One region of the Streptomyces sp. NPDC048417 genome, then DNA from elsewhere that is predicted to be linked to it. Evidence: riboswitches for the same ligand, from Rfam matches in the RefSeq annotation. Region 1 holds a riboswitch; each other region holds the start of a gene.

What was found. A riboswitch is a leader RNA that binds a small molecule or an ion and turns the genes downstream of it on or off. The one in region 1 is predicted to bind cyclic di-AMP.
Positions count from the first base shown of each region.
Region 2: linked by a shared signal. The riboswitch ahead of AB0D59_RS07495 (C40 family peptidase) and the one ahead of AB0D59_RS26460 (transglycosylase family protein) in region 1 are both predicted to bind cyclic di-AMP.
Region 3: linked by a shared signal. The riboswitch ahead of AB0D59_RS09690 (NlpC/P60 family protein) and the one ahead of AB0D59_RS26460 (transglycosylase family protein) in region 1 are both predicted to bind cyclic di-AMP.
Region 4: linked by a shared signal. The riboswitch ahead of AB0D59_RS42645 (M23 family metallopeptidase) and the one ahead of AB0D59_RS26460 (transglycosylase family protein) in region 1 are both predicted to bind cyclic di-AMP.

Region 1 covers NZ_JBEZKI010000017.1:106,991-114,542, reverse strand. Annotated here, with positions in the region: gene AB0D59_RS26475 (tetratricopeptide repeat protein) at 1-861, shown strand, start outside; gene AB0D59_RS26470 (cytochrome P450) at 858-2,156, shown strand; gene AB0D59_RS26465 (transglycosylase family protein) at 2,399-3,406, shown strand; cyclic di-AMP (ydaO/yuaA leader) riboswitch at 3,600-3,771, shown strand; gene AB0D59_RS26460 (transglycosylase family protein) at 3,775-4,461, shown strand; gene eno (phosphopyruvate hydratase) at 4,869-6,155, shown strand; gene AB0D59_RS26450 (septum formation initiator family protein) at 6,273-6,749, shown strand; gene AB0D59_RS26445 (DUF501 domain-containing protein) at 6,779-7,297, shown strand; gene AB0D59_RS26440 (Ppx/GppA phosphatase family protein) at 7,400-7,552, shown strand, end outside.
Region 2 covers NZ_JBEZKI010000004.1:98,811-106,362, reverse strand. Annotated here, with positions in the region: gene AB0D59_RS07505 (ATP-dependent Clp protease proteolytic subunit) at 1-261, shown strand, start outside; gene AB0D59_RS07500 (hypothetical protein) at 269-577, shown strand; cyclic di-AMP (ydaO/yuaA leader) riboswitch at 909-1,122, shown strand; gene AB0D59_RS07495 (C40 family peptidase) at 1,126-1,599, shown strand; gene AB0D59_RS07490 (ATP-binding protein) at 1,633-2,091, opposite strand; gene AB0D59_RS07485 (helix-turn-helix transcriptional regulator) at 2,304-3,164, shown strand; gene AB0D59_RS07480 (DUF397 domain-containing protein) at 3,174-3,401, shown strand; gene AB0D59_RS07475 (8-amino-7-oxononanoate synthase) at 3,461-4,588, opposite strand; gene bioB (biotin synthase BioB) at 4,736-5,917, shown strand; gene AB0D59_RS07465 (adenosylmethionine--8-amino-7-oxononanoate transaminase) at 5,910-7,190, shown strand; gene bioD (dethiobiotin synthase) at 7,193-7,552, shown strand, end outside.
Region 3 covers NZ_JBEZKI010000005.1:124,141-131,692, reverse strand. Annotated here, with positions in the region: gene pcrA (DNA helicase PcrA) at 1-1,558, opposite strand, end outside; cyclic di-AMP (ydaO/yuaA leader) riboswitch at 1,882-2,055, shown strand; gene AB0D59_RS09690 (NlpC/P60 family protein) at 2,064-3,212, shown strand; partial or broken gene AB0D59_RS09685 (hypothetical protein) at 3,375-3,583, shown strand; gene AB0D59_RS09680 (hypothetical protein) at 3,587-3,940, opposite strand; gene AB0D59_RS09675 (NlpC/P60 family protein) at 4,407-5,465, shown strand; gene AB0D59_RS09670 (response regulator transcription factor) at 5,514-6,227, opposite strand; gene AB0D59_RS09665 (PspC domain-containing protein) at 6,224-7,516, opposite strand.
Region 4 covers NZ_JBEZKI010000038.1:20,433-27,984, forward strand. Annotated here, with positions in the region: gene AB0D59_RS42630 (DNA topoisomerase IV subunit A) at 1-796, opposite strand, end outside; gene AB0D59_RS42635 (pitrilysin family protein) at 1,077-2,480, shown strand; gene AB0D59_RS42640 (pitrilysin family protein) at 2,477-3,865, shown strand; cyclic di-AMP (ydaO/yuaA leader) riboswitch at 4,112-4,275, shown strand; gene AB0D59_RS42645 (M23 family metallopeptidase) at 4,288-5,043, shown strand; gene AB0D59_RS42650 (GntR family transcriptional regulator) at 5,555-6,250, shown strand; gene AB0D59_RS42655 (HPr family phosphocarrier protein) at 6,559-6,840, opposite strand; gene AB0D59_RS42660 (GNAT family N-acetyltransferase) at 7,017-7,552, shown strand, end outside.

The DNA.
Region 1 (7,552 bases):
GACGCGGCGCGGGCCGCACTGCAGCCGCGGTTCGAGGCGGGGGACACGGTGGCGATGTACGCCTTCGCCGGCCGGATCGACGGGGAGGAGAGCGCGGAACTGTTGCGCCGGGCCGCCGAGGCCGGGCACCCGGAGGCGGCCGAGCAGTTGGCGGTGCGGCTGCTCGCGGTCGGGGACGAGGAGGCGGCGCTTCGATACCTGGAGGCGGCGGCGGAGGGCGGCAGCGTCTCGGCGGCCCGGGAGGCGGGGCGGCTGCACCGGGACCGGGCGGAGAGGTGGCTGCGGCGGGCGGCCGAGGCGGGGGACGGGGCGGCGGCACATCAGCTGGGGGAAATGCTGATGGGGCGGGGCCACAGGCCCGAAGCGCGGCACTGGTACTTCCGGGCGTTGAGCAAGGGCCATCAGGAAGTCGCCTTCGGTCTCGCCAACCTGTGCCTCGGCGCAGGCGACCTCGTGACCGCCGAGAGCTGGCTCCGGCGTGGCGTCGACCAGGGAGACGCGCGTGCCATGAACGGCCTGGCACTGCTGCTGCACCGGATGGACAGGGACGACCCCGAATGGGAGGAGCTGTTCCGCCGGTCCGCCGCGGCCGGGTACGTCGGGGCCAGGGTGAACCTCGGAAGCCGTCTGATGGCGCAGGGGCAGGAGCAGGAGGCGGAGAGACTCTTCCATGAGGCCGACGCCCTCGGGAACAGCGAGGCCGCGTTTCAGATAGCCGGTCTGCTGGTCCGCAGGGGAGCCGAGGAGGAGGCGCTGCAGTGGTACCGAAGGGCTGCTGAGCGGGGCCACTACCTCGCGGAGGGAGTCTTGGCGGATCGAGCCGTACCCCCGCCGCACGCACCGGATACCGTCAAGGAGTGACCAACCAGCCCGCCCCCGACGGCACCACCCACCCCGACGGCGCCCCCACCGCCCCCGACCTCTTCACCTGGGAGTTCGCCGCCGACCCCTACCCCGCCTACGCCTGGCTCCGGGAGCACGCGCCCGTGCGTCGCACCCGGCTTCCCAGTGGGGTCGAGGCATGGCTGGTCACCCGCTACGCCGACGCCCGGCAGGCGCTCGCCGACCCCCGGCTGTCCAAGAACCCGGCGCATCACGACGAGCCCGCGCACGCGAAGGGGAAGACCGGGATCCCCGGGGAGCGCAAGGCCGAGCTGATGACACATCTGCTGAACATCGACCCACCGGACCACACCCGGCTGCGGCGGCTGGTCAGCAAGGCGTTCACGCCGCGCCGGGTGGCCGAGTTCGCGCCCCGGGTGCAGGAGCTGACCGACCGGCTCATCGACGGGTTCGCGGACCGGGGCGAGGCCGACCTCATCCACGAGTTCGCCTTCCCGCTGCCCATCTACGCCATCTGCGACCTGCTGGGCGTCCCGCGCGAGGACCAGGACGACTTCCGGGACTGGGCCGGGATGATGATCCGACACGGCGGAGGGCCGCGGGGCGGGGTCGCGCGGTCCGTGAAGAAGATGCGCGGATATCTGGCCGAGCTGATCCACCGGAAGCGGGAGGCGCTGTCCGCCGAGCCGGCCCTGGGCGAGGACCTCATCTCCGGGCTCATCCGCGCCTCCGACCACGGCGAGCACCTCACCGAGAACGAGGCCGCCGCCATGGCCTTCATCCTGCTGTTCGCCGGATTCGAGACGACGGTCAACCTCATCGGGAACGGGACGTACGCCCTGCTCACCCACCCGGAACAGCGCCGCCGCCTGCAGGACTCCCTGGCCGCCGGCGAGCGCGCGCTGCTGGAGACCGGAGTGGAGGAACTCCTGCGCTACGACGGGCCGGTGGAGCTGGCCACCTGGCGGTTCGCCACCGAGCCGCTCGGCATCGGCGGACAGCGCATCGCACCCGGCGACCCGGTCCTCGTCGTACTCGCCGCCGCGGACCGGGACCCGGAGCGGTTCGCCGAGCCGGACACGCTCGACCTGGCGCGGCGGGACAACCAGCACCTCGGCTACGGCCACGGCATCCACTACTGCCTCGGCGCCCCGCTCGCCCGCCTGGAGGGGCAGACCGCGCTCGCCACCCTCCTCACCCGTCTCCCGGACCTGCGACTCGCGGTGCCGGAGAGCGAGTTGCGCTGGCGCGGTGGCCTCATCATGCGCGGACTGCGCACGCTCCCCGTGCAGTTCACCCCCGACGGCCGATGAGCCCCGCCGGCACCCGCCCGGCACCCACCCGGCCCCCGACCGGCGTCTGTCCGGCCCCCGCCGCCGCCCCCGCACGGCCCTTCACCGGCAGAGATGACCGGCGTTCAAGTCTGTGATCTTCACGTGATCTGCGCGGCATTAACTTGTGACAAGTGATCGTCTGCCTATACGTTCACCCATCAGTGCGGCGCCCCAGCGGGACCCGTCGCGCCGGTCACCGCTGTCGCTCGAAAGGTTTCCGCATGCTCTCCGGGAACGGTCGTCACCGTCGCCCCCGTCAGGCTCCGGCTCTCCTCGTCGCGGCCGGCGTGACCGGCTCGGCCATCGCCATCCCGCTCCTCGGTGCGGCGAGCGCCAACGCGGCCGACGGCAGCACCTGGGACAGGGTGGCCGAGTGCGAGAGCGGCGGCTCCTGGAGCATGGACACCGGCACCGGCTACTACGGCGGCCTGCAGATGTCCCAGGACGACTGGGACGCGTACGGCGGCCAGGAGTACGCCGGCACGCCGGACCAGGCGAGCCGTTCGCAGCAGATCGCCGTCGCCGAGAAGATCCTCGCCGACCAGGGCACCAAGCCCTGGCGGACCTGCGCCCTGCTCGCCGGACTCTCCTCGGACGACGCCTCGGTGAACGTCGACACGGGCCTCGGCGGATCGGACGACACGTCCGGCTCCTCCGACTCGTCCTCCGGGCTGTCGGATTCATCCTCTTCATCTGGTTCATCGGATTCATCCGGTTCACTGGATTCCGGCTCGTCCGACTCCTCGTCGGGCGCCACGGACTCCGCCACCCCGTCCCCGAGCGCGAGCGACGACTCCGGTACGGGCACCCCCACCGACTCCGCCAAGGCGGACAAGTCGGGATCTAAGGGCTCCAACGCCTCGAAGGCGAGCAAGAACCCCGTGGTGTCCGAAGCCGATGACTCGGACAATTCGTGGCAGACGGGCAGCTCTTGGGATCTGGTCGACACGGGGGCCGTCGATGGCGGCGGTAAGCACCGCGGCGGCTCGGCGGACGAAAGCGTGACAAACGGTCAAAGTGCGACTTCTTCCGGCCGTCACGCCTCCCGGGACGCCGACACCTACACCGTCCGGGACGGCGACACCCTCGCCTCCATCGCCGACTCCCTTGGCCTCGACGGCGGATGGCGCGCGCTCTATGCCGCCAACAAGGCGGACATCGGCTCCGACCCGAACGACATCGCCCCCGGTCAGGCCCTGAAACTCAGCAGCGAAACGGACGAAAAGTAGCGGGAGTTGGGCCCTCGGACCGCCCTACTTAGAAGTTAAATGTCCGTTTTGGTGAAAGTGTGGGATGAGTCTCAGAAGCCCTGATCATCTTTGAAATTCACCTGATCGCCTGTTTACGGTCAAGGCCGCTCGTCACCACGAGCCCCGGCCGTCGCAACGCCGAGTCCTGCCAGCGGCTGCCCGGGAACAGTCGTCGCGTCAAGCGCCGTAGGCAGGAGCGGGGGACCCAAGGTAAGTGCCGGGACCGGTAGTTGAGGCTGCCGTGTCCGGCTCGGGGTGAAGCCGCGCACCGTGAGGTGTGCGGCCGGGCAACTCAACCGGCCCGAACCCGACAGCTCACCTCGCAGGCGTCGGTGAGGGGATCCGTCATGCTGTTTTCCGGCAAGGGCAAGCACCGTCGTCCGTCCAAGGCCACCCGCGTCGCCGCGCTCGCCGGTGTCACCGGTGTCGCCATCGCCGCACCGCTGATGGCTTCCGGCAGCGCCTCCGCCGCCACCGCCTCCGAGTGGGACACCGTCGCCCAGTGCGAGTCCGGCGGCAACTGGGCCATCAACACCGGCAACGGCTACTACGGCGGTCTGCAGTTCTCCGCCTCCACCTGGGCCGCGTACGGCGGTACCCAGTACGCCGCGCAGGCCAACCAGGCCGGCAAGGCGCAGCAGATCGAGATCGCCGAGAAGGTCCTCGCCGCGCAGGGCAAGGGTGCCTGGCCGGTCTGCGGCACGGGCCTGTCCGGCGCCGCCTACACCGGCAGCGGCTCCTCCAACTCCTCCAGCTCCTCTTCGAGCAGCGCCACCAGCAGCCGTACGACCGACACCCAGGCCGCCTCCCGCTCCGCCGAGCGTCCGGCCGCCAAGAAGACCGTCACCACTCCGACCGGCAAGAAGGTCAAGAAGGGCGACGGCGAGTACAAGGTCGTCAAGGGCGACACGCTCAGCTCGATCGCCGAGAAGCACAAGGTCAAGGGCGGCTGGCAGGCGCTGTTCAAGCTGAACAAGGACATCGTCGACGACGCCGACTTCATCTACCCGGGCCAGCAGCTGCACCTGAAGTAGGACGACGGGCCGCTCCCGAAGCCTTACGAAGTAATACGCGGCGCCCAGCTGGACCACAGCGCCCACACAACCGTGGTCCTCATAGTGAGGACCATGTGAGGGCCACCCCCGTCCCCCACGGGCCCCCGCTCCGGTGCGTTCTCCCCCGTACGCACCGGGGCGGGGTTTCTCCTTGCGGTCCTCCCGCGGCCCTCCCGCGGTCTTCTTCTTGACCCGCTCTTCTTCCGTTCTTCATCGGGCCCCCCTTTGTTCCGTGCGTGAACAATGAGTACCGTCTGTGTGTCCAAGGGTCGGTCGGTCGTGCCGGTCGACGGCCCCGGGACGGTTAGGCTCTAGTCGCAAGGCTGAGCAAGGGCCGACAAGGCCCGCGTGCGCCCGCACAACCAGCGTCACATCCCAAGAAGGAGATGCTCGTGCCGTCCATCGACGTCGTCGTAGCCCGGGAAATCCTGGACTCCCGAGGCAACCCCACGGTCGAGGTCGAGGTCGGCCTCGACGACGGCAGCACGGGTCGTGCCGCCGTCCCGTCCGGCGCCTCCACCGGTGCCTTCGAGGCCATCGAGCTCCGTGACGGCGACCCCAACCGCTACCTCGGCAAGGGTGTCGAGAAGGCCGTCCTCGCCGTGATCGAGCAGATCGGCCCGGAGCTCGTCGGCTACGACGCCACCGAGCAGCGCCTGATCGACCAGGCGATGTTCGACCTGGACGCCACCGACAACAAGGGCTCGCTCGGAGCCAACGCCATCCTCGGCGTCTCCCTCGCCGTCGCCCACGCCGCCTCCGAGGCCAGCGACCTGCCGCTGTTCCGCTACCTGGGCGGCCCCAACGCGCACCTGCTGCCGGTGCCGATGATGAACATCCTCAACGGCGGCTCGCACGCGGACTCCAACGTGGACATCCAGGAGTTCATGATCGCCCCGATCGGCGCGGAGTCCTTCTCCGAGGCGCTGCGCTGGGGTGCCGAGGTCTACCACACCCTGAAGAAGGTCCTGAAGAGCAAGGGCCTGTCCACCGGCCTCGGCGACGAGGGCGGCTTCGCCCCGAACCTGGAGTCCAACCGCGCCGCGCTCGACCTCATCCTGGAGGCGATCAAGCAGGCCGGTTACGTCCCCGGTGAGCAGATCGCCCTTGCGCTCGACGTCGCCGCGTCCGAGTTCTACAAGGACGGCAAGTACGAGTTCGAGGGCAAGTCCCGCTCGGCCGCCGAGATGACCGAGTACTACGAGGAGCTCGTCTCCGCGTACCCGCTGGTCTCCATCGAGGACCCGCTGTTCGAGGACGACTGGGCCGGCTGGAAGGTCCTCACCGACAAGCTCGGCGACAAGGTCCAGATCGTCGGCGACGACCTCTTCGTCACCAACCCGGAGCGTCTGGCCCGCGGCATCGAGGACGGCGCCGCCAACGCCCTGCTCGTCAAGGTGAACCAGATCGGCTCGCTCACCGAGACCCTGGACGCCGTCGAGCTGGCCCAGCGCAACGGCTTCAAGTGCATGATGTCCCACCGCTCCGGCGAGACCGAGGACGTCACCATCGCCGACCTCGCCGTCGCCACCAACTGCGGCCAGATCAAGACCGGCGCCCCGGCCCGCTCCGAGCGCGTCGCCAAGTACAACCAGCTGCTGCGCATCGAGGAGATCCTCGACGACGCCGCGGTGTACGCCGGCCGCAGCGCCTTCCCGCGCTTCAAGGGCTGACCCGTCAGGGGTCGCTGACCCGTTAAGGGTCAAGGCTGCGCCAGTCGTACGTACGTCCCCGTACCGGTCCCGTACCGTGTGCGGGGACGTACGTGCGTGTGAACGGGAGGCGGGGACATGGCCGTGAAGGACCGGGACCGGTTCTCCACCGCGACCAGGCTGAAGCTGCTCGGCGAGCAGACGGCGGCCCGGGTCTACCGCTCCCAGACCAAGCGGCAGGCCCGCCGCTCCCGGCTCACCGGCCGCGCCGCGCTGCTCGCGATCGTGCTGTGCACGATGATCGTCGCGCTCGCGTATCCGATGCGGCAGTACGTCTCCCAGCGCGCCGAGATCGCCGACCAGGAACGCCAGCAGCAGCAGGCCCGGCAGCGGGTCGAGCAACTGCGGGACGTCAAGGCCCGGTGGCAGGACGACGCGTACGCCGAGCAGCAGATCCGGGAGCGGCTGCACTACGTGATGCCGGGGGAGACGGGGTACATCGTGATCGACCCCGCCGCCGCCAAGCAGGCGCACGCCTACCTAGGGGCGGCCGACCGGCCCTGGTACGCGAACGTCTGGGACGGCGTCGACAAGTCCGACGCGTCCGACCAGTGAACCGACAGAAAGCCACACAGAACACAGTCATGCAAACGCCTCCGCCCTCCACTGAGCGCACCGAGCCGACCGACGCCGACGTCGAGGCCTTCAAGCAGCAGCTCGGGCGGCCGCCGCGCGGGTTGCGGGCGATCGCGCACCGGTGCCCGTGCGGGCAGCCGGACGTCGTGGAGACCGCGCCCCGGCTGCCGGACGGCACGCCGTTCCCGACGCTGTACTACCTGACGTGCCCCAAGGCCGCGTCCGCCATCGGCACCCTGGAGGCCAACGGCGTGATGAAGGAGATGACGGCGCGGCTGGAGAGCGACCCGGAGCTGGCGGCGGCGTACCGGGCCGCGCACGAGGACTACATCCGGCGCCGGGACGAGATCGAGGAACTGACGGGGTTCCCGAGCGCCGGCGGGATGCCGGACCGGGTGAAGTGCCTCCACGTGCTGGTGGCGCACTCGCTGGCGGCGGGGCCCGGCGTGAACCCGCTGGGCGACGAGGCGATCGCCATGCTGCCCGAGTGGTGGGCCAAGGGCGCCTGCGTGGTCACCGGCGAGTGACGCCGTCCAGGGGGCTCGGCCCCCTGGGCCCCGAGACCTCCGCCCACCCACCACCGACCCGGTCCGCCACCAGGTCACGTACAGAGTGAGGAACCCCCAGCCATGACCCGCGTCGCCGCCATCGACTGTGGCACCAACTCCATCCGGCTGCTCGTCGCCGACGCCGACCCGGAGACCGGGGAACTCGTCGACCTGGACCGGCGGATGGTGATCGTGCGGCTCGGGCAGGGGGTCGACCGGACCGGGCGGCTGGCG
Region 2 (7,552 bases), on a different contig from region 1:
ATCGTGCTCCAGCAGCCGTCGCTGCCGCAGCCGGTACAGGGCCAGCCGAGTGATCTGGTCATCCAGGCGGCGGAGTTGGAGCGGATCCGCACGTTGCTCGAGGAGATGCTCGTCCGGCACACCGGGCGGGCACCGGCCCAGGTCCACCAGGACCTGGAGCGGGATCTGACGCTGGACGCGCAGGCGGCGCTGGCGTACGGGCTGGTGGACCGGATCGTGCCCAGCCGCAGGACCTCGCTCGGCCTGCCGGACGCGGGGTGAGCGGCCGATGCTGCCACCCGAGCTGCCGCCGCTGCCCGCGCTGACCCGCGCCGAGGGCGAGTTGATCGACCGTTACCTGGACGTGGTCGACCTGCTGGGCCGTATCAACCCGGCGCAGAACGAGGACACCTATCGTGGGCTGCGCGCCGCGCAGGCGCTGGTGCGCGCGGCGTCCGAGCTGCGCGACGCACTCGCCCTGATGCATCGACGGGGCGAGACGGAGCTTCACGGGGACACGCTGGCACGGGCGTTGCGGGTGCTCGACGGCGAGCGCCGGACCGCGCGCGTCGCACTCCCGCCCGACTGCGTACGGTGACGCCCGGCGAAGTCCGGTGCGACGCGTCCACCGGCCGACCGGGCCGGAGTTGAAACGACCCAAAGGGGTTACCGCCGTTCGGCGGAGGATGGCGTGGTTTTACCTGACCGCCGGAGCCGCTCAAGGTGCGTGCTCAAAGGTGCCCACGGAGGGCTCCGGTGCAGGTCCGGGGCTACGTCGGCCAGTTGACGACTAATCGAACACAGCGCCGTCCACCCGAACGGGTGGGTGGTGAGTAACCCCACAAATCCACGGTTCCGTTGGGATTTTCGGACAGGCGTGAGTGAAGATCCCTGTCTGACGACAAGCCCCCGCCACAACGGCGGGGCGATCCGGGCGGACGCCGAGTCCTGCCGCCGCCCGGATGACCGGTCGACGGAAGTGGATCGGCAGGAGTGGAGGACCCAAGCACGACGGGTCGCCGGAACGGTCGCACCATGACCGGCCCGCGCAGCCCTTGGGGTGAAGCCGTGGCAACGCGGCCGGGCAACTTCGCCAGCCCGAATCCGACAGGTCATCCTTCACAGGCGGCTGACGAAGGGTTGCGCATGACTGCGCTCAATCGTGTCCCGTCGCTGATGGCGCGGGCCGGCACGGCCTCGGCGCTCACCATCGCCGCCGTGGGCGGCTCCATCGTGATCCCCGGTGTCGCCTCCGACGCCTCGGCCGCCACGATGGGGACGAAAGCACTTCGGATCGCGGCCTCGAAGAAGGGCTCGCCCTACAGTTGGGGTGCCACCGGACCGAACCGGTTCGACTGCTCCGGGCTCACGCTGTACTCGTTCAAGAAGGCGGGCAAGAAGCTCCCGCGTACGGCGGCCCAGCAGTACAACAAGACCCGTCACATCTCGGCCGGCAACCGCAAGGCCGGGGACCTGGTCTTCTTCCACTCGGGTTCCAGCGTGTACCACGTCGGCATCTACGCCGGGAAGGGAAGGATCTGGCACGCCCCGAAGACCGGGGACGTGGTGAAGCTCCAGAAGATCTGGACGCGAAGCGTCTGGTACGGCCGGGTCAGCTGACCCACCCTGCGGCCGGCCGGCGGGAACTCGGGGCTACGGTTCCTGCTGGCCGGCGGCGGTGACCGTGCCGGCCGGGATCGCCCAGGGCAGTTCGATGAAGACGGTCTTGCCGCCCTCCCGGGTGGGACGCACCCGGAGCTTGCCGCCGCACTCCGCGGTGAGCCAGCGGATGATGACCATGCCGCGCCCGTTGTCCTGCTGGACCGCGGCTGGGAGTCTCTTGGGGAAGCGCGGATGGCTGTCCGTGACGCCGATGCGCAGCTGTTCGTCACGGTCGAGGACGAGGCCCACCGTGAAGGTGGGTGACTGTCCGAAGGTGTGCTGCACCGCGTTGGTGGCGAGTTCTGAGACGATGAGGCGGATGGTGTCCGCGGTCTCCGTCTCCGGTGGCAGCCCCCATTCCGCGAGCGTGCCCAGCACATAGGAGCGGGCCGCGGAGACCGAGGCGGGATCGCTCGGCAGAGTGACGGATGCTTCCAGGTGGTCTGCCATGGCGACGTCGTCCCTTTCCCACGGGACCGGAGCCCGACACGGCGCGGATGGTTCGAGTACGGTCCCGGACTGGTGCTTCTTCGTCAGACTGCCATTACCAGGGCAGCCAGGGGAGCGATCCACCAAGATATGCATATATCTGTCGCTCGATGCGGTGAACTCTGCTACCCCAGAGCGTATTTGGGCGGCTCGGGAGGAGTAAGGAGTAGCCCATGCAGAACGGTCCCGCGGTACGCCGCCGGAAACTGGGCGCCGAACTGCGCACACTGCGCACCGGCGCCGGCCTCACGAGCGGTGAGGCCGCCCGTCTGGTGGGCTGGCATCAGTCGAAAGTGAGCCGGATCGAGACCGGCGCCAGCGGTGTGAAACCGGCCGATGTGCGGTTACTCCTCGACGCCTACGGCGTGATCGAGGGGCAACTGCGCGAGTTGCTGCTGGTGTTGGCGGGGTCGGAGGACACCGCCGGGCGGCACCACTGGTGGCACGCCTATCGTGGGGTGCTGCCGCCCACCTACCGGGATTTCATCAGCCTGGAGTCGCAGGCCAGCGCGATGCGCACGCTGGAGACCTCGGTCGTACCGGGGCTGCTGCAGACCCCCGAGTACGCGCGTGCCGTGACCCGGGCGGCCGTCGACGGGCTCGACGACGAGGCCCTGGACGCTCTCGTCAAGGTGCGTCTGGCCAGGCAGGACGTGCTGCGCAACCATCCGCCGCTGGAGCTGAGCGCGGTGCTGGACGAGGCGGTGCTGCGCCGGGAGGTCGGCGGGCCCGGCGTGATGGCCAGACAGCTGGAGCGGCTGGTGGAGGCGGCCCGGCTGCCCCAGGTACGGCTCCAGGTGTTGCCGTTCTCGGCCGGAGCCCATATCGGCATCACCGGGCCTTTCGTAATCTTCTCATTTCCGAGCACTTCTGATCTGGATGTGGTTGTTCTCGACCAGTTGACGAGTAGCCTCTACCTCGAACGGAAAGAAGACCTCCAGGCCTACGCGGAGGCCTTCAACACCCTTCAGATCCACGCCCTTTCGCCCGAGGACTCGTTGGATTACATCGCCGGGATAGGTGACGGCGCGTAAGGAGGCACCATGACTGCACTGCCTCGGAACGTACCTTCAAGTGCTGATCTGCACGGACTGCGGTGGCTGCGCAGCAGCTACAGCACCGGAGCGAACAACTGTGTGGAGACGGCACGGCCGCGCTCCGGTCGGCTGACCGGACTGCTCGCCGTGCGCGACTCCAAGGATCCGGCCGGACCCGCGCTGCTCTTCTCCCCCGGGAGCTGGGCGGGGTTCGTGTCGGCGCTCACCGGCTGATCAGCCCGTAACCGACTCCATATCCGCATTCGGACAAGGCCCGGCCGTGTCACGCCGACTCATGGTCGTGTCTCACCGATCACCTGTACAGCGCGTTCGATCTCGGCCCCGGAGAGGTCCGCTCGGGCGGTCAGCCTGAGCCGTGAGATGCCGTCCGGCACGGACGGCGGACGGAAACACCCCACGGCCAGGCCTGCCGTACGGCAGTCGGCCGCCCACCGCACGGCCCCCTCCGGGGACGAGGCCCGCACGGAGACCACCGCGGCGTCCGGACGCACCGCTTCCAGACCCGCGGCGGTCAGCCGCGCGTGCAGCTCCGCGGCCACCTCACGGGCCCGCACCGCGCGTCCGGGCTCACGGCGCAGCAGCCGTAGCGCCGCCAGGGCCGCCCCCGCCGCGGCAGGGGCCAGGCCGGTGTCGAAGATGAAGGTCCGGGCCGCGTTCACCAGATGGTCGATCACCCGGGCCGGGCCGAGCACGGCCCCGCCCTGGCTGCCCAGCGACTTGGACAGGGTCGCCGTGACCACCACGTCCTCGGCGCCCGACAGCCCGGCCGCGTACGGCGCGCCCCGCCCGCCGTCCCCGAGGACCCCGAGCCCGTGGGCGTCGTCCACGAGCAGCCCGGCGCCGCGCTCCCGGCAGGCCGCGGCCAGGGCGGCCAGCGGGGCCGCGTCGCCGTCCACCGAGAACACCGTGTCGGAGACGACGACCGCGGGTCCCTCATGGGTGCCGAGCGCCTTGCGTACGGCGTCCGGGTCGGCGTGTCCGACGACCTGGGTGGCGCCCCGGGCCAGCCGGCAGCCGTCGATCAGGGAGGCGTGGTTGAGGGCGTCGGAGACGATCAGGGAGCCGTGCGGGCCGAGAGTGGTGACGGCGGCGAGGTTGGCGGCGTAGCCGGAGGAGAAGACCAGGGCCGCCTCGAACCCGCAGAATTCGGCCAGCTCGCGCTCCAGCTCGGTGTGGAGTTCGGTGGTACCGGTCACCAGCCGGGAACCGGTGGAGCCGCCGCCCCAGGTCCGGGCCGCCCCGGCCGCGCCCTCGGTGACCTCCGGGTGGTGGGCGAGGCCCAGGTAGTCATTACTCGCCAGATCCAGCAGCGGCGAGTCGGCGGGACGGGGGCGCAGGGTCCGTACCAGTCCGGCGCGGCGGCGTAGTTCCGCCTGTTCGTCGATCCAGCCGAACGCCATGGCTCCTCCGGAGAATTTGTAGGCAGTGGACAGACCCTAGCGGGACCACCGGCCACCCACTGTGTGGCAATACCCACACGTCGAACTGACAGGGTTGTGCAAACTCTCCTTGGCCCGGAGCAGCCTCGTAGTAGAGGATCGGCTCTCATGGACCTGCTGAACACGCTGGTGGACAAGGGGCTTCGGCGCGAGCTGCCGACCCGCGAGGAAGCGCTCGCCGTACTGGCGACCTCCGACGACGACGTGCTCGATGTGGTGGCCGCGGCCGGCAAGGTGCGCCGGCACTGGTTCGGCCGACGCGTGAAACTCAACTACCTGGTCAACCTCAAGTCGGGCCTGTGTCCTGAGGACTGCTCCTACTGCTCGCAGCGCCTCGGCTCCTCGACCGGGATCCTCAAGTACAGCTGGCTGAAACCCGACGAGGCCTCGAAGGCGGCGGCCGCCGGTCTGGCCGGGGGCGCCAAGCGGGTCTGCCTGGTCGCGAGCGGACGCGGCCCGACCGACCGGGACGTCGACCGGGTCGCCGGCACCATCAAGGCGATCAAGGAGCAGAACGAGGGCGTCGAGGTGTGCGCCTGCCTCGGACTGCTCTCCGACGGCCAGGCCGAGCGGCTGCGCGAGGCGGGCGCGGACGCGTACAACCACAACCTCAACACGTCCGAGGGGACGTACGGGGACATCACGACCACGCACACGTACGCCGATCGGGTGGATACCGTCAACAAGGCGCACGCGGCGGGTCTGTCGGCCTGCTCCGGTCTGATCGCCGGCATGGGCGAGAGCGACGAGGACCTGGTCGACGTGGTCTTCTCGCTGCGCGAGCTGGACCCGGACTCGGTGCCGGTCAACTTCCTGATCCCGGTCGAGGGCACCCCGCTGGCCAAGGAGTGGAACCTCACCCCGCAGCGCTGTCTGCGGATCCTGGCCATGGTGCGGTTCGTCTGCCCGGACGTCGAGGTCCGCATCGCGGGCGGCCGCGAGGTCCATCTGCGCACCATGCAGCCGCTCGCGCTGCACCTCGCCAACTCGATCTTCCTCGGCGACTACCTCACCACCGAGGGCCAGGCCGGCCAGTCCGACCTGGAGATGATCGCCGACGCCGGGTTCGTGGTGGAGGGCGCCGACGAGGTCACCCTGCCGCAGCACCGGGCGGACGTCGCGGCCGGGGGCTGCGGGTCGCACGCGGAGGCCGGGTGCGGGTCGGGCTGCGGCGGGCACGACGGCGCCGACCTGTGCGGTACGGCCGCCGTCGCGGCGAACGAGCCGCGCACCGACCTGGTCGCCGTCCGCCGCCGGGGCGCCGGAACGGATCTCGCGCCCAATGCCTGACCTGAGCGTCCCCGAGCTGCTGGAGCTGGACCGGCGGCACGTCTGGCATCCGTACGGACCGATGCCGGGCCGGGCCGAACCGCTCGTCGTGGAGTCGGCGAGCGGGGTCCGGTTGAGGTTGGCCGGCGGCGCGGACGATCTTGTCGACGGGATGTCGTCCTGGTGGTCGGCGATCCACGGCTACAACCACCCCGTGCTCAACGAGGCCGCGCGCGACCAGCTCGGCCGGATGAGCCATGTGATGTTCGGCGGGCTCACCCACGAGCCCGCGGTACGTCTGGCGAAGCTCCTTGTCGACATGTCGCCGGACGGGCTCGAGCATGTCTTCCTCGCCGACTCCGGCTCGGTGTCGGTCGAGGTCGCGGTCAAGATGTGCCTGCAGTACTGGCGTTCCCTCGGCCGCCCCGCGAAGCAGCGCCTGCTGACCTGGCGGGGCGGCTACCACGGCGACACCTGGCAACCGATGTCGGTGTGCGACCCCGAGGGCGGGATGCACGAGCTGTGGTCCGGCGTGCTGCCCCGCCAGGTCTTCGCGGACGCGCCGCCGGCCGAGTACGAGGAGTCGTATGCCGACCAGCTGCGGTCGCTGATCGAGCAGCACGCGCACGAACTCGCCGCGGTGATCGTGGAGCCGGTGGTGCAGGGCGCGGGCGGGATGCGGTTCCACTCCCCCGCCTATCTGCGGGTGCTGCGCGAGGCCTGCGACGCGCACGACGTGCTGCTGGTGTTCGACGAGATCGCGACCGGCTTCGGCCGTACGGGCGCGCTGTTCGCGGCGGACCACGCGGCCGTCACCCCCGATGTGATGTGCGTGGGCAAGGCGCTGACCGGCGGCTATCTGACGATGGCGGCGACCCTGTGCACGCGCCTGGTGGCCGAGGGCATCTCGCGGGGCGAGGTGCCGGTGCTGGCCCACGGCCCGACGTTCATGGGCAATCCACTGGCCGCCTCGGTGGCCTGTGCCTCGCTCGGGCTGCTGCTGGGCCAGGACTGGCAGGCGGAGGTCAAGCGGATCGAGACGGGCCTGCGGGACGGCCTGGCGCCGGCCCGGGAGATCCCCGGCGTACGGGACGTCCGCGTCCTGGGCGCCATCGGGGTCGTCCAGCTCGACCACGACGTGGACATGAAGGCCGCCACGGCCGCCGCAGTGCGGGAGGGCGTGTGGCTGCGGCCGTTCCGCGATCTGGTCTACACGATGCCGCCGTACGTCACGGGCGACGCGGACGTGGCACGGATCGCGCGCGCGGTGTGCGCCGCCGCGCGGGAGGGATGAACATGCCGATCCTGATGATCACGGGGACGGGTACCGAGGTCGGCAAGACGGTCACCGCGGCCGCCGTCGCCGCCGCGGCCCGCGCGGCGGGCCGCTCGGTGGCGGTCCTGAAGGCCGCGCAGACCGGGGTAGGACCGGCCGAGCGCGGGGACGCCGACGAGGTCACGCGGCTCGCGGGCCCGGTGACGACGGCCGAACTCGCCCGCTACCCGGAGCCGTTGGCGCCCGGCACGGCGGCCCGGCGGGCCGGTCTGGCCCCCGTGCGTCCGCACGACGTGGCGGAGGCCGCCGCCAAGCTGGCCACCGAGCACGATCTGGTGCTGGTCGAGGGCGCGGGCGGGCTGCTCGTGCGGTTCGACGCG
Region 3 (7,552 bases), on a different contig from region 1:
CCTGGGGGAAGCTGATCTTCTCGCGCTGGGCGAGAGCGTCGATCATCGCCTCCGCGCGGTCGCCGATACCGCGCTTGGGGACGTTGAGGATCCGGCGCAGCGGGACGGAGTCCTCGGGGTTGGCGAGGACCCGGAGGTAGGCCAGGACGTCCCGGACCTCCTTGCGCTCGTAGAAGCGGACGCCGCCGACGACCTTGTAGGGCAGGCCGACGCGGATGAAGATCTCCTCGAAGACACGGGACTGCGCGTTGGTGCGGTAGAAGACGGCCACATCGCCCGCCTTCGCCTCGCCCGCGTCCGTCAGACGGTCTATCTCGTCGGCGACGAACTGCGCCTCGTCGTGCTCGGTGTCGGCGACGTAGCCGGTGATCTGGGCGCCCGCGCCCGCGTTGGTCCACAGGTTCTTCGGGCGGCGGGACTCGTTGCGCTCGATGACCGCGTTGGCGGCGGAGAGGATCGTCTGCGTGGAGCGGTAGTTCTGCTCCAGGAGGATCGTCGTCGCGTTCGGGTAGTCCTCCTCGAACTGGAGGATGTTGCGGATCGTCGCGCCCCGGAAGGCGTAGATCGACTGGTCGGCGTCGCCCACCACGCACAGTTCGGCGGGCGGGAGGTCCTGCTCGCCCGGCGGTACGTCCTCCGCGTGCGCGCCGGTGCCGACCAGTTCGCGCACGAGCGCGTACTGGGCGTGGTTGGTGTCCTGGTACTCGTCGACCAGGACGTGCCGGAAGCGGCGGCGGTAGTGCTCGGCGACGTCCGGGAAGGCGCGCAGCAGGTTGACCGTCGTCATGATCAGGTCGTCGAAGTCGAGGGCGTTCGCCTCGCGCAGCCGCGACTGGTACATGGCGTAGGCCTGGGCGAGGGTCTTCTCGAAGCCGTCGCTCGCCCGGGCGGCGAAGTCCTCCTCGTCGACCAGCTCGTTCTTGAGGTTGCTGACCTGGGCGCTGAAGGACTTCGGCGGGAAGCGCTTGGGGTCGAGGTCCAGGTCCCGGCAGACCAGGGCCATCAGGCGCTTGGAGTCGGCGGCGTCGTAGATCGAGAAGGAGGAGGTGAAGCCGAGCTTCTTGCTCTCCCTGCGCAGGATCCGCACACACGCGCTGTGGAAGGTCATCACCCACATCGCGTTCGCGCGCGGGCCGACGAGGTGCTCGACGCGCTCCTTCATCTCGCCCGCGGCCTTGTTGGTGAAGGTGATCGCGAGGATCTGCCCCGGGTGCACCTGGCGCGCGCCGAGCAGGTGGGCGATGCGGTGGGTGAGCACGCGCGTCTTGCCGGAACCGGCGCCGGCCACGATCAGCAGCGGGGAGCCGGCGTGCACGACGGCCGCGCGCTGGTTCTCGTTCAGCCCCTCCAGGAGCGCGGCCGGGTCCAGGGCCGGGCGGGCGGCGCCGTCGCGGTAGTAGGCGTCCCGGTCCGGGGGCGCGTCGAACTGCCCGCCGAACAGATCGTCCGGAACCGGTTCCGGTACGTGCTCGTCCTCGGGCGGCGGCGGGGGTTCCTCCTCGTGGCCGCGCGGGGGCTGGAGGCTCGCCAGGAAGCTGTCGTCAAAGAGGCTGCTCATCGCTCTCCGAGTCTAGGGCGCCCCACTGACAACCGGCCCCCACCCCGGAAAGTCACCCCGGTCACCCGCCAGAATCGGCCCCTCACGGTCAGCGATCACACGCCGTGAGCACGGGTGTGCCCGTCAGCCGAGAGCGCGGACCGCTCGACCGCACCGGACAAGTAGCCCCATACCATCCCCGATCAACCGATCCTATCGAGCCGCAACACGAAGGTCACGAAAATGTATCGGGCATATCGCACATCAAACTTCACACAGAGCACACGAGTTGGCTAGCGTGCCGAGCAGGCCGTACGACCTCCACCGGCGAACGTCGCCGGGCCGCACGGCCTCCGCCGAATCCAGGGTGCCGCCGCGCATCCGGAACCGGGGACCCACACCGACACTTGGGGTGAATCGGTCCCGACCTCCCAGCGGGGAACGGACCATAGGGCAACCCTTCCGAACCACCCGCCCGAACCCGACAGCTAACTCGGTAGGCGGAGCACGGAAGGAGTCGCCCCCGTTGGCGTCGCACCGCAAGTCACGTCCGTCCGCAACGCGCGTAGCAGGCATACGCACCCCCGCCCTGGCCACCGCCGCCCTCACCTCCGTGGCGCTGCTCTCCCAGACGGCCAACGCCGCGCCCTCCGAGGACGGCAAGCCCAGCCTGGAGGAGGTCGAGAAGAAGGTCGACGCCCTCTACCGGCAGGCCGAGTCGGCGACCGAGAAGTACAACGCGGCCAAGGAGAAGACCGGCAAGCAGCGCAAGCAGGTCGACACCCTGCTCGACGACGTCGCCGAGCGCACGGACCGGCTCAACAAGGCGCGTGAGGAACTGGGGTCGTTCGCCGCGGCCCAGTACCGGACCGGGGCCAGTGCGCCCGACACGGCGACCTTCCTGCTCGCGGACAGTCCTCAGGACTACTTCGACCAGACGCAACTGATGAACCGGCTGACCTCGCGCCAGAAGGACGCGGTCGACGACTACACCACGCAGCAGTCCGCGACCATGGTGAAGCGGCAGGCGGCAGCCGAGAGCCTGGAGACGCTCACCGAGACCCAGGACGACCTCAAGACCGCCAAGACCACCGTCCAGACGAAGCTGGCCTCCGCGCGGGAGCTGCTGTCGCAGCTGACGGCCCAGGAGAAGGCGCGGCTGGCGGAGATCGAGCAGAAGCAGCAGGCGGAAGCGGCACGCAAGGCGGCGGAGCTCGCGAAGCAGCAGGCGGCGGCCGCGAAGCAGGAGGCGTCGTCTTCGTCGACGTCGACCTCCGGCGGCTCCTCCTCGTCGTCCTCCTCCGACTCCTCCTACGGGACGAAGGCCGCCAAGGCGATCGCCTTCGCCCGCGCGCAGGTCGGCAAGCCGTACGTCTGGGGGGCCACCGGCCCCGGCTCCTACGACTGCTCCGGCCTCTCCCAGGCCGCCTGGAAGGCCGCGGGCGTCTCCCTGCCGCGCACCACCTACGACCAGGTGAACGCCGGCACCACCGTCTCCCTGGCCGACGCCCAGCCCGGCGACCTGGTCTTCTTCTACGACGATGTCAGCCACGTCGGCATCTACATCGGCAACGGCATGATGATCCACGCCCCAAAGCCCGGCGCGTACGTCCGGGAGGAGTCGATCTACTACGGGGGCGAGTCGATCATCCACAGCGTGGTGCGACCGGCCTGAGGGGCGCGGGCGCCCCAGGGGGGCGCCCGCCATGGCGCGGGCGCGGAGCGCGTGTGGTGAGGGCCGGGCCCACTCGGACACCCACACGCGTGAGCCTGCGCATGTCCGCCCCGCGCCACACGCGCACCCCAACCCCTCACACGCCCCGGCCCACTCCCCCGCCCCCGGCCGCGTTACGACGTACGCCGCTGGGCGACGGTGTTCCCGATGGGGATGACGGCCGCGGCGACGCTGTCGGTCGCGGCCGCCGTCGACGTCCCGTGGTGAAGTGGCCGGGGCGGGTACTGGTGTGGGTCGCGGTGGCGGCCTGGCTGGCGGTGGCCGCCGGCGCGGTGGCGGTCACCCGCGCCGCCCTCGGGAAGACTTCTTGAGGATCACGTCCACAGCACGGCGATGAAGATGTTCACCATGGTCAGCAGACCCACCAGACCGAAGGCGCCCTTCTCCACCTTCTCGTCGTCCCGTTTCACGTAGACGAGCCCGAGGATCACGATCAGCAGCGCGAGCTTCACGCCGATCTTGACGGTGTTGACGTGGTGGTCGTCGGCCTCGTTGAGGCCGACCAGGATCACACCGGTCGCGAGCATGGTGAACGCGCCGTGCAGCATCCCGGGGACGAACCGGGCCGTGCCCTGGCCCATCGCCTTCATCTGGGTGAGGAAACCGCCGAGGAGCGCGGCGATGCCGATGATGTGCAGACCGACGAAGAGATGGATGAGTACGCCCATGGCCCGGAGCCTAATCAGGGTCCCCCGGAGCACCGGGCACCGGCCCCCTCCCCCCGGCGCCACCCGCCGCCACGGCCTCGCATATATGCACCCCATAGCACCCCGCGCGCCCCGCGCGCCCCGGAACCGCCGCTTCGGTCATCCCGCCCCGTGAAGCCGACGGCTCCGGACCGGAATCCCGGTCACATACCGTCGGGTAACGATCCGGTCACACCAATTCCGTGCATCGCGTTACCAGGCCGACACACTCCGGCCTAGCGTCCTCCCCCAGGTGGCCGACTCCCCACCGCCGCCCGGGCCAGGGGCGGCAGTCGGACACCACCGCCGAGAAAGTCCGGCGGCGGCCCGCTCCCCTGTGCGGGCCGCCGCCGGACGCGCAATCCGCACCCCCGCGGCCGTATGCGCCCTCCCCCTGGCGTGCGTACGGACGACACGGCGGTCGTACGAAAGGACGTGACCAGTCCAGGTGGCAGCGCACCGCAAGCCCCGACAGCGCTCGCTCAGCGGCAATACGGCCCGCACGGCCGCCACCCTCGCCCTGGCGGGCGCGGCCACCGCGACGGGCTTCGAAGGGACCGGACACGCCGAGCCGCAACTGACACCGGCGCAGGTGAAGACCAAGGTGGACCAGCTGTACCAGGAGGCCGAGGCGGCCACCGAGAAGTACGACGGGACGAAGGAGAAGGCCGACACGGCCCAGCGGCGGGTCAAGGCGCTCCAGGACGAGACCGCCCGCAAGCAGGAGAAGCTCAACTCCGCGCGGGACGCCCTCGGTCTGGCAGCGGCCGCGCAGTACCGCGACGGCGGTATCGATCCGGCCTGGCAAGTGGCGCTCTCCAGCGATCCCGACCGCTACCTGGACAACGCCGCGTTCGCCGAGCGGGCCGGTGCCGCGCAGGCAGGCGCGGTGGCGCGGGTGCGCCGGCAGCTGCGGGAGATCGAGCAGTTGCGCGGCGCGGCGCACGTCGAGCTGGCCTCGCTGCGGTCCCAGCAGGCCGAGCTGAAGCAGCAGAAGACCACGGTCACCGGCAAGCTCGACGAGGCCCGGCGGCTGCTGGACCGGCTCTCGCCCCAGCAGCGGGCTGCGGTCACGGCGGACGGCGCTTCTTCACGCGCGTCCCGCTCGGCCACCGAGGGCCGCGCCGCCCTGGCCCCGGGCGGCGCCACGGCCTCCGACTCCCGTGCCGCGGCCGCCGTGGCGTACGCCTACTCCAAGCTCGGCAGCCCCTACATCTGGGGCGCGACCGGCCCCAACGCCTTCGACTGCTCGGGACTCGCCCAGGCCGCCTACCGCTCCGCGGGCGTCTCCATCCCCCGCACCACCTACGCCCAGATCAACGCCGGCCGCCGCGTCTCCCGCTCCGAACTCCAGCCGGGCGACCTGGTGTTCTTCTACTCGGGCATCAGCCACGTCGGCATCTACATCGGAAACGGCCAGATGATCCACGCCCCCAATCCGTCGGCCCCGGTGCGAATCGCCCCCATCGACGAGATGCCGTTCGCCGGTGCGACGCGGGTCGTGTGAACCCCGTCGGGCCGGGCTCGCGGGCATCCGCACCACCCCGGCGCCGCCTCAGACCAGGCGGCGCGCGGTCGCCCAGCGGGTCAGCTCATGCCGGTTCGACAGTTGCAGCTTCCGCAGCACCGCCGACACATGGGACTCGACCGTCTTGACGGAGATGAACAGCTGCTTGGCGATCTCCTTGTAGGCGTAGCCGCGTGCGATCAGACGCAGGACCTCGCGCTCGCGCTGGGTGAGGCGGTCGAGGTCCTCGTCGACCGGCGGGGCGTCGGTGGACGCGAAGGCGTCCAGCACGAACCCGGCCAGCCGCGGGGAGAAGACGGCGTCGCCCTCCTGCACCCGGAAGATCGAGTCGACCAAGTCGGTGCCGGTGATCGTCTTGGTGACGTAGCCGCGGGCGCCGCCGCGGATCACGCCGATCACGTCCTCGGCGGCGTCCGACACGGACAGCGCGAGGAAACGCACCGGCCGTTCGGCGTCCGCCGTCAACGGGGCGCACCGGCGCAGCACTTCGACCCCGCCGCCACCCGGCAGGTGCACATCGAGGAGGACCACCTCTGGCCGGGTCGCGGTGATCACCGAGACCGCCTGGTCGACGTCGGCGGCCTCGCCGACCACCTCGACACCGGTCTGCTCGGTCTGGCCGATCTCGGCCTGGACACCGGTACGGAACATCCGGTGGTCGTCGACGAGGACCACGCGCACCCGACGCCCGGCCTTCTCCGTGCCTTCCGCCGGGCCGTTCGCCTCGGTCGCGTCGCTCATGACGTCTTCTCCGCCCTCTCCATCTCCAGTTCGACCTCCGTGCCGCCGCCCGGCACGGACCGCAGCCGTGCCGTGCCGCCGTGCCGCTCCATACGGCCGATGATCGATTCTCTGACACCCATGCGGTCGGCGGGTATCGAGTCGAGGTCGAAGCCGGGACCGCGGTCGCGGACGGACACGAAGACCGTCCTGCCCTCGACTTCGGCATAGACCTGGACGGCGCCGCCGTCGCCACCGTACTTGGCGGCGTTGACCATCGCCTCGCGCGCGGCCTGCATCTGCGCGCCCGTCCGCTCGTCGAGCGGGCAGTCGCCGACCACCACGACCTCGATGGGGACGCCGTGCTTGTCCTCGACCTCCGCGGCGTTGCGCCGGACCGCCTCGGCGAGGGTGGCGGGCTCGTCGGCCTCCTCCTTGCCGCTGCCCTCGGGCTTGTAGAGCCAGGTGCGCAGGTCACGCTCCTGGGCGCGGGCGAGGCGGCGCACCTCGTTCGCGTTCTCCGCGTTGCGCTGGATCAGGGTCAGGGTGTGCAGCACGGAGTCGTGGACATGGGCGGCGACCTCGGCCCGCTCCTGGGCACGGATACGCATCAGCCGCTCCTCGGAGAGGTCCTGGGTCATCCGCACGAGATACGGCCCGGCGAGCAGCGTGATGCCGACGAGCACGGCGAGCGAGGCCTGGAGCACCGCCCCGATGTGCGCGGCGGAGCCCTGCATGACGAAGACGCCCGAGACGCCCGCGGTGACGAGCAGGACGCCGACGCCCGCGCGCAGCAGCGAGAGCGTGCGGCGCCGGCTGCCGACCTCGACCCACCGGGCCCGGCGGGCGTTGTCCGCCTGGCGCCAGACGAGCGCCACGCCGGCGGCGACCAGGACCGCGGGCAGGAGATAGGCCTTGGCGCCGCTGGTGAGGTTGACGCTGCCCACGAACACCATGGACACGACGACCATGAGGAGCAGCGCGACGATCTGGCCTCTGTCGGGTCTGCGGGCGACGAGTCTGCGGCGGCCGTCCGCCGAGGTCTCGGTGGTGACCAGCGAAGGCGGCTTCTGGCCGCCGACGCCGCCGAGGCCGAGGGGTACGAAGAACCAGAACGCGGCATACAGCAGTGCGCCCAGGCCGTTGGCCATGAACAGGCCGACGAAGACGAGCCGCACCCAGACGACGGGCAGGCCGAGATGCCCGGCGAGGCCCCGCGCCACCCCACCGAGCCAACGGCCGTCGCTGCTGCGGTAGAGCTTGCGCGGCGGCCGCGGGTCGTCGAGGGGCGCTGCTGCGGCTTCCGGCATGCCATCGATGTTCACACGCCGGAAGTCCCCGGGGCA
Region 4 (7,552 bases), on a different contig from region 1:
GGGCCGTGACCGTCTCCACCGCCACCGTGGCCCGGATCTTGAAGGTGCCGCGGCCTGTCTCGTAGGCGTCCCGGACACCCTCCAGGCCGACGATCCGGCCGCCGGTCGGCAGATCGGGGCCCGGGACGTGCTTCATCAGCGTGTCCAGGTCCGCGTTCGGATACCGGATCAGATGGCGGGCGGCCGAGATCACCTCGCCGAGGTTGTGCGGCGGCATGTTCGTCGCCATGCCGACCGCGATCCCCGACGAGCCGTTGACCAGCAGGTTCGGGAAGGCGGCGGGCAGTGCCACCGGCTCCTGCTCCTGGCCGTCGTAGTTGGGCGCGAAGTCGACCGTGTCCTCGTCGATCGACTCGGTCATCAGGCTGGTCGCCTCGGCCATCCGGCACTCGGTGTACCGCATGGCGGCCGGCGGGTCGTCGTTGCCCAGCGAGCCGAAGTTGCCGTGGCCGTCGACCAGCGGGACGCGCATCGAGAACGGCTGGGCCATGCGCACCAGCGCGTCGTAGATCGACGCGTCGCCGTGCGGGTGCAGCTTGCCCATGACCTCGCCGACCACGCGCGCGCACTTCACATAGGCGCGGTCGGGGCGCACACCCATCTCGTTCATCTGGTAGACGATGCGGCGGTGCACCGGCTTCAGGCCGTCGCGGGCGTCCGGCAGGGCGCGCGAGTAGATGACCGAGTACGCGTACTCGAGGTAGGAGCCGCGCATCTCGTCCACGACGTCGATGTCGAGGATCCTCTCCTCGTACGAGTCGTCGGGCGGCGGGGTCTTCGTGCTGCGGCGGGCCATCGCTGCCGGCTCCTTGCTCATGCGTGAACGGGATCTGACGCTGACCATTGTGGACCGCGGCACCGACAACCCGGGCCAGGCCCCGGTCTCCGCGGCCCGCCCCGGTGCCTCGGAGGCGTTCGGGAGCGGGTCGGACGCAGGCTACGCGATCCGCTGTGGGCGTACGCGGTGCGGGAACTTCGCCGGGTCCCGGCACGCTTGCATACAGTGGCAGGACCGGCAGGAAAACCGCGGTTCGAGACCGCTTCCGCGAGTGAGTGACGCGAGTGAAGGGACGTACATGCCCATGGGTCACACGACCACGGCCGAGACAGGCTCCGGAGGCCTGACAGCGACCGAGCACCGCTTGGCCAACGGTCTGCGCGTGGTGCTCTCCGAGGACCACCTGACCCCGGTCGCGGCGGTCTGCCTCTGGTACGACGTCGGCTCCCGGCACGAAGTCAAGGGACGTACCGGCCTGGCTCACCTTTTCGAGCACTTGATGTTCCAGGGCTCCGCCCAGGTGAAGGGCAACGGACACTTCGAGTTCGTCCAGGGCGCCGGCGGCTCGCTCAACGGCACCACCAGCTTCGAGCGAACCAACTACTTCGAGACCATGCCCGCCCACCAGCTGGAGCTCGCCCTCTGGCTGGAGGCCGACCGCATGGGCTCCCTGCTCGCCGCCCTGGACGACGAGTCCATGGAGAACCAGCGGGACGTCGTCAAGAACGAGCGCCGCCAGCGCTACGACAACGTCCCCTACGGCACCGCCTTCGAGAAGCTGACCGCGCTCGCCTACCCGGAGGGCCACCCCTACCACCACACGCCGATCGGCTCGATGGCTGACCTGGACGCGGCCACCCTGGAGGACGCGCGGGCGTTCTTCCGCACCTACTACGCGCCCAACAACGCGGTGCTCTCGGTGGTCGGCGACATCGACCCCCAGCAGACCCTTGCCTGGATCGAGAAGTACTTCGGCTCCATCCAGGCGCACGACGGCAAGCCCGCCCCGCGCGACGGTTCGCTGCCCGACATCATGGGCGAGCAGCTGCGCGAGGTCGTCGTGGAGGAGGTGCCCGCGCGCGCGTTGATGGCCGCCTACCGGCTTCCGGAGGACGGCACGCGCGTGTCCGACGCGGCCGACCTGGCCCTCACCGTCCTCGGCGGCGGCGAGTCCTCCCGCCTCTACAACCGCCTCGTACGGCGCGACCGTACGGCCGTCGCCGCCGGCTTCGGCCTGCTGCGGCTCGCCGGCGCACCCTCCCTGGGCTGGCTGGACGTGAAGACCTCCGGTGACGTCGAGGTGCCGGTCATCGAGGCCGCCATCGACGAGGAGCTCGCCCGGTTCGCCGAGGAGGGCCCCACGCCCGAGGAGATGGAGCGCGCCCAGGCCCAGTTGGAGCGCGAGTGGCTGGACCGGCTGGGCACCGTCGCCGGCCGCGCGGACGAACTGTGCCGGTTCGCCGTCCTGTTCGGTGACCCGCAGCTCGCCCTGACCGCCGTCCAGCGCGTCCTCGCGGTGACCCCGCAGGAGGTCCAGGAGGTCGCCAAGGCCCGGCTGCGGCCCGACAACCGCGCGGTGCTCGTCTACGAGCCCAAGTCCCCGGAGGCGGTCGAGGACGCCGACGTACCCGAGGACCCCGAGGCCGAGGCCACGGTCGAGGCCGCAACCGCCGAGCACGACGACGAGGAGACGGCCAAGTGACCGAGCTCGCCACCATGGAATTCCACCCCCGGCCCCAAGCGGGCGACGCCCGGCCCTGGGCCTTCCCGGCACCCGAGCGCGGCACCCTGGACAACGGCCTGACCGTGCTGCGCTGCCACCGCCCCGGCCAACAGGTCGTCGCCGTCGAGGTGCTCCTGGACGCGCCCCTGGACGCTGAGCCGGCCGGCCTGGACGGCGTCGCCACGATCATGGCGCGCGCCTTCTCCGAGGGCACCGACAAGCACTCCGCCGAGGAGTACGCCGCCGAGCTGGAGCGGGCCGGCGCCACCCTCGACGCACACGCCGACCACCCCGGCGTCCGGCTCAGCCTGGAGGTCCCCGCCTCCCGCCTGAGCAAGGGAGTCGGGCTGCTCTCCGACGCGCTCAGGGCACCCGCCTTCGCCGACAGCGAGGTCGAGCGGCTGGTCCGCAACCGCCTCGACGAGATCCCGCACGAGCTGGCCAACCCCAGCCGCCGGGCCGCCAAGCAGCTCTACAAGGAACTGTTCCCCTCGACCACGCGGATGTCCCGTCCGCGCCAGGGCACCGAGGACACCGTAGAGAAGATCGACGCGGCCGCCGTACGCGCGTTCTACGACCGGCATGTGCGGCCCGCCACTGCCACCGCGGTCGTCGTCGGCGACCTGACCGGCATCGACCTGGACGAGCTGCTCGGCGACACCCTGGGTGCCTGGCGCGGCTCCACCGCCCAGCCCCGGCCCGTGCCCCCGGTCTCCGCCGACGACACCGGCCGTGTCGTCATCGTGGACCGCCCCGGAGCGGTCCAGACGCAACTGCTCATCGGCCGCGTCGGTGCGGACCGGCATGACCGCGTCTGGCCCGCCCAGGTACTTGGCACCTACTGCCTGGGCGGCACCCTCACCTCGCGCCTGGACCGCGTCCTGCGCGAGGAGAAGGGCTACACCTACGGCGTCCGTGCCTTCGGGCAGGTCCTGCGGTCCGCCCCCGACGGCAGCGGCGCCGCGATGCTCGCCATCAGCGGCTCCGTGGACACCCCGAACACCGGCCCGGCGCTCGACGACCTGTGGACGGTGCTGCGCACCCTCGCCTCCGGGGGACTCACGGACGCCGAGCGCGACGTCGCCGTGCAGAACCTCGTCGGCGTGGCACCGCTCAAGTACGAGACGGCGGCGGCCGTCGCCGGCACCCTGGCCGACCAGGTCGAGCAGCATCTGCCCGACGACTTCCAGGCCACGCTCTACCGGCAACTGGCCGCCACCGGCACCGTGGAGGCCACCGCGGCGGTCGTGAACGCCTTCCCGGTCGACCACCTGGTGACCGTCCTCGTCGGCGACGCGGCGCAGATCAAGGAGCCCGTCGAGGCCCTCGGCATCGGCGAAGTGACGGTCGTCGCCGCGGAGTAGGCGGAGCAAGCCGAGCGAAGCGAGCGGCGAAGCAACCAGCGCGTCCGGACGAGCGGCACGCGCGCGTGAAGCGGCCCTGGTGACTGGTGCGTCACCAGGGCCGCCGAATGTCCGAATTAGGGCGGAGGTTGCCTGTCTGCCCTGTGGGATGCGCGACAAAAGACGTGATCCGTTTGAGCATTGCGAGGACGTCCTCGTAGGTTCTTCCGGGCTGTTCGTCAGGCAGTGCGCCGCGCCCGCGGCACCGGACAGCCATCGCCGAGTCCCCGTACGGCGCGAGCCAGGGGAGCCGGGGACCCACGCAGTCCCTGGGGTGAATCGGGCGCCCGCGCGAGCCGCGAGGGGGCCCGTAGGAGACCTTCCTGCTCCGAACCCGTCAGCTAACCCGGTAGGCGAGAGGGAAGGAAAGGACCAGCCTCTACATGGCGTTCATGTGCGCCTCCGGGAAGCACCGTCGTCCCGGCCGGGTGAAGCGCACCACCGCGCAGGCCGCCGGCATCGCGGCCCTCACCACCACGGGTGTCATCGGCACCGTCTCGGCCGCCCCGGCGCTCGCCGCCGAGAACTCCGTCGAGCAGACCGGCCTCACCCCGGTCATCACCGTCAGCGACTCGGTCGCCGACCAGATCGACGCCCAGGCCGCCGCGCAGCAGGCCGCCGCCGAGCGCAAGGCGGCCGAGGAGGCCGCGCGCAAGAAGGCCGTGGAGAAGGCCAAGAAGGAGCGCGAGGCCGAGGTACGCGCCGCGCGGGAGGCGGAGCGCAAGCGCCTCAACGCCTTCGTCGCGCCGATCTCCGACTCGTACGTCTCCACCGGCTACAAGACCGGCGGCTCCCTGTGGTCCTCCGGCGCCCACACCGGCATCGACTTCCACGCCGCCACCGGCACGGTGGTGCACGCCGTCGGCACCGGTACGGTCGTCTCCACCGGCTGGGGCGGGTCCTACGGCAACCAGATCGTCATCAAGATGGCCGACGGCATGTACACCCAGTACGGCCACCTGTCGTCGATCGGCGTCTCGGTGGGCCAGAAGGTCACCCCGGGCCAGCAGATCGGCCTCTCCGGCGCGACCGGCAACGTGACCGGCCCCCACCTCCACTTCGAGGCCCGCACGACCCCGGAGTACGGCTCGGACGTCGACCCGGTCGCCTACCTCCGCAAGCACGGCGTGAACGTCTGACCGACCACGGCGCGCACGCTCGGCGCGCGAATACCGCGCGCACGCCCCGCGCGGGTTACGGCGCGCACGCCCCGCGCAGCCCTCGCGGGGGCGCGGGGGCGCGGGGCGCGGGGCGCGGGGCGCGGGGCGCGGGGCGCGCGAGCATGTCACCACGGCGTGTGCGTTCTCCGAGCACCCTGCGTGCACCGCTCCCGCGCGACCCCGGCGTGCACCTCTCGCGCGAGCCCCCTGGCGTGTGCGCCTCCGCCCCGAGCGCCGCATGAAGGTTTCCGCGCGGGCGCACCACATATCTCCGACCGCGCGCCCCCGACGATGAACACGTGACGCCACAGGGCGGCAGTCCCGAAGCCCCGGCCCCCCGAGCCGGGGCTTTCGTCGTTTTCGTGACCCCGGTGTCCAAAAAATATGCATGGATTCAGGGCCGCCGTCGGAAATTCCCGCCCATTGCAATAGAGTCACGGAACGGACGCCACTCGGCGGCGTTTCACGGGGATTAAGGCGGAGGTCGGACATGCGTATTCCGGCGCACTCGGTATGCACAGCGATCCGGGACGACATCGTCGCGGGTGTCTACGAGCGCGGCAGCCGGCTCACCGAGGAACTCCTGGCCCGTCGCTACGGCGTCTCGCGCGTCCCCGTCCGCGAGGCCCTGCGCACCCTGGAGGCCGAGGGCTTCGTGGTGACGCGCCGGCACGCGGGCGCGTGCGTCGCGGAACCGACCGAGCAGGAGGCCGCCGACCTGCTGGAGATGCGCCTGCTCCTGGAGCCGCTCGGCGCCTCCCGGGCCGCCCAGCGCCGTACCGAGGCCCACCTCAAGGTGCTGCGCGGACTCGTCAGGCTGGGCCAGGAACGGGCCCGCAGGGGCGGCAGCGAGGACCTGCGCTCCCTGGGCGGCTGGTTCCACGAGACGCTCGCCCAGGCCACCGGCAGCCACGCCCTGACCTCGACACTCACCCAGCTGCGGCACAAGATCGCCTGGATGTACGCCGTCGACGCGCCCGCCAACCCCGTGGAGTCCTGGGCCGAGCACGGCGCCATCGTGGACGCCGTGACACGCGGCGACAGCGAACGCGCGCGGGCGATCACCGCGCTGCACACCGAGCGGTCCACGGTCTCCCACCGGCTGCGCTTTTCCGGCGGCGCCGACCGGGCGAACGGTGTGAGGACTTCGCAACACCCCGTAAACATGACGGGCCTGCGGCATTAACACAGGCGCCGTATACAAAGACGTGTTATTCGGTGGAGCGGTATTTACGTTGCCCGTTGTCGGTCTCCGCCGCCCTTATTTCGCGCGCGCCCGGAATTTCCGGCGGCGCGTCATCGGTGTGCCCGATGGGGAATTAACTGTGCCCGGCGCAAAGTACCGCCCCGTATAAAGGGCGGCCCTTCATGAAGACCGGCGCCGAGCGAGGTCACGGCCCCGGCAGGAACGGCGGAGGCCGGCTGCGGGAACGGCGGAGGCCGCGCCACCCCTGTGGGGGCGGCGCGGCCTCCGCCGTGCGGGCGCTGCGGCGCTCAGACGGTCTCGGGGAGCTCCTCGAGACCCTCGGCGACCAGCTTGGCCAGGCGGTCGAGGGCGGCGTCCGCGCCCTCGGCGTCGGAGGCGAGGACGATCTCCTCGCCGCCCTGGGCGCCCAGGCCCAGGACAGCCAGCATGGAGGCCGCGTTGACGGGGTTGCCCCCGGCCTTGGCGATCGTCACCGGGACGCCTGTGGCCGTGGCGGCTCGGACGAAGATGGAAGCGGGGCGGGCGTGGAGACCCTCGGCCCAGCCGACGTTGACGCGGCGCTCAGCCATGTGATGCTGCCCTTCGGTGTTCAGGGTTGTCTAGACCAGTTTCCCATATCGTGAAGCATGCCCGGAGCGGACGTGAGCCCTTCCGGGTGTGTCGTCGGACCGCGGCCTCGGCCCGACTTGCGTCCTCCACAGACTGCCTCGCGCCACTGTCGGACGCGAGCCGTACTCTGGGGCCCATGCAGACCCCGGCGGACCGGCAGGACCGGCACGAGTACCCCGCCCACTGGGAGGCGGACGTGGTGCTGCGCGACGGTGGTACCGCGCGCGTCCGGCCCATCACTGTCGACGACGCCGACCGCCTGGTCAGCTTCTACGAGCAGGTCTCGGCCGAGTCGAAGTACTACCGCTTCTTCGCGCCGTACCCCAAGCTCTCCGCCAAGGACGTCCACCGCTTCACGCACCACGACTTTGTGGACAGGGTGGGACTCGCGGCCACCATCGGCGGCGAGTTCATCGCAACCGTACGCTATGACCGCATTGGCGCCGACGGCATGCCCGCCTCTGCGCCCGCCGACGAGGCCGAGGTCGCCTTCCTCGTCCAGGACGCCCACCAGGGCCGGGGCGTCGCCTCCGCCCTCCTGGAGCACATCGCGGCCGTCGCGCGGGAGCGCGGTATCCGCCGGTTCGCCGCCGAGGTGCTGCCGGCCAACAGCAAGATGATCAAGGTGTTCACGGACGCCGGCTACACCCAGCAGCGCAGCTTCGAGGACGG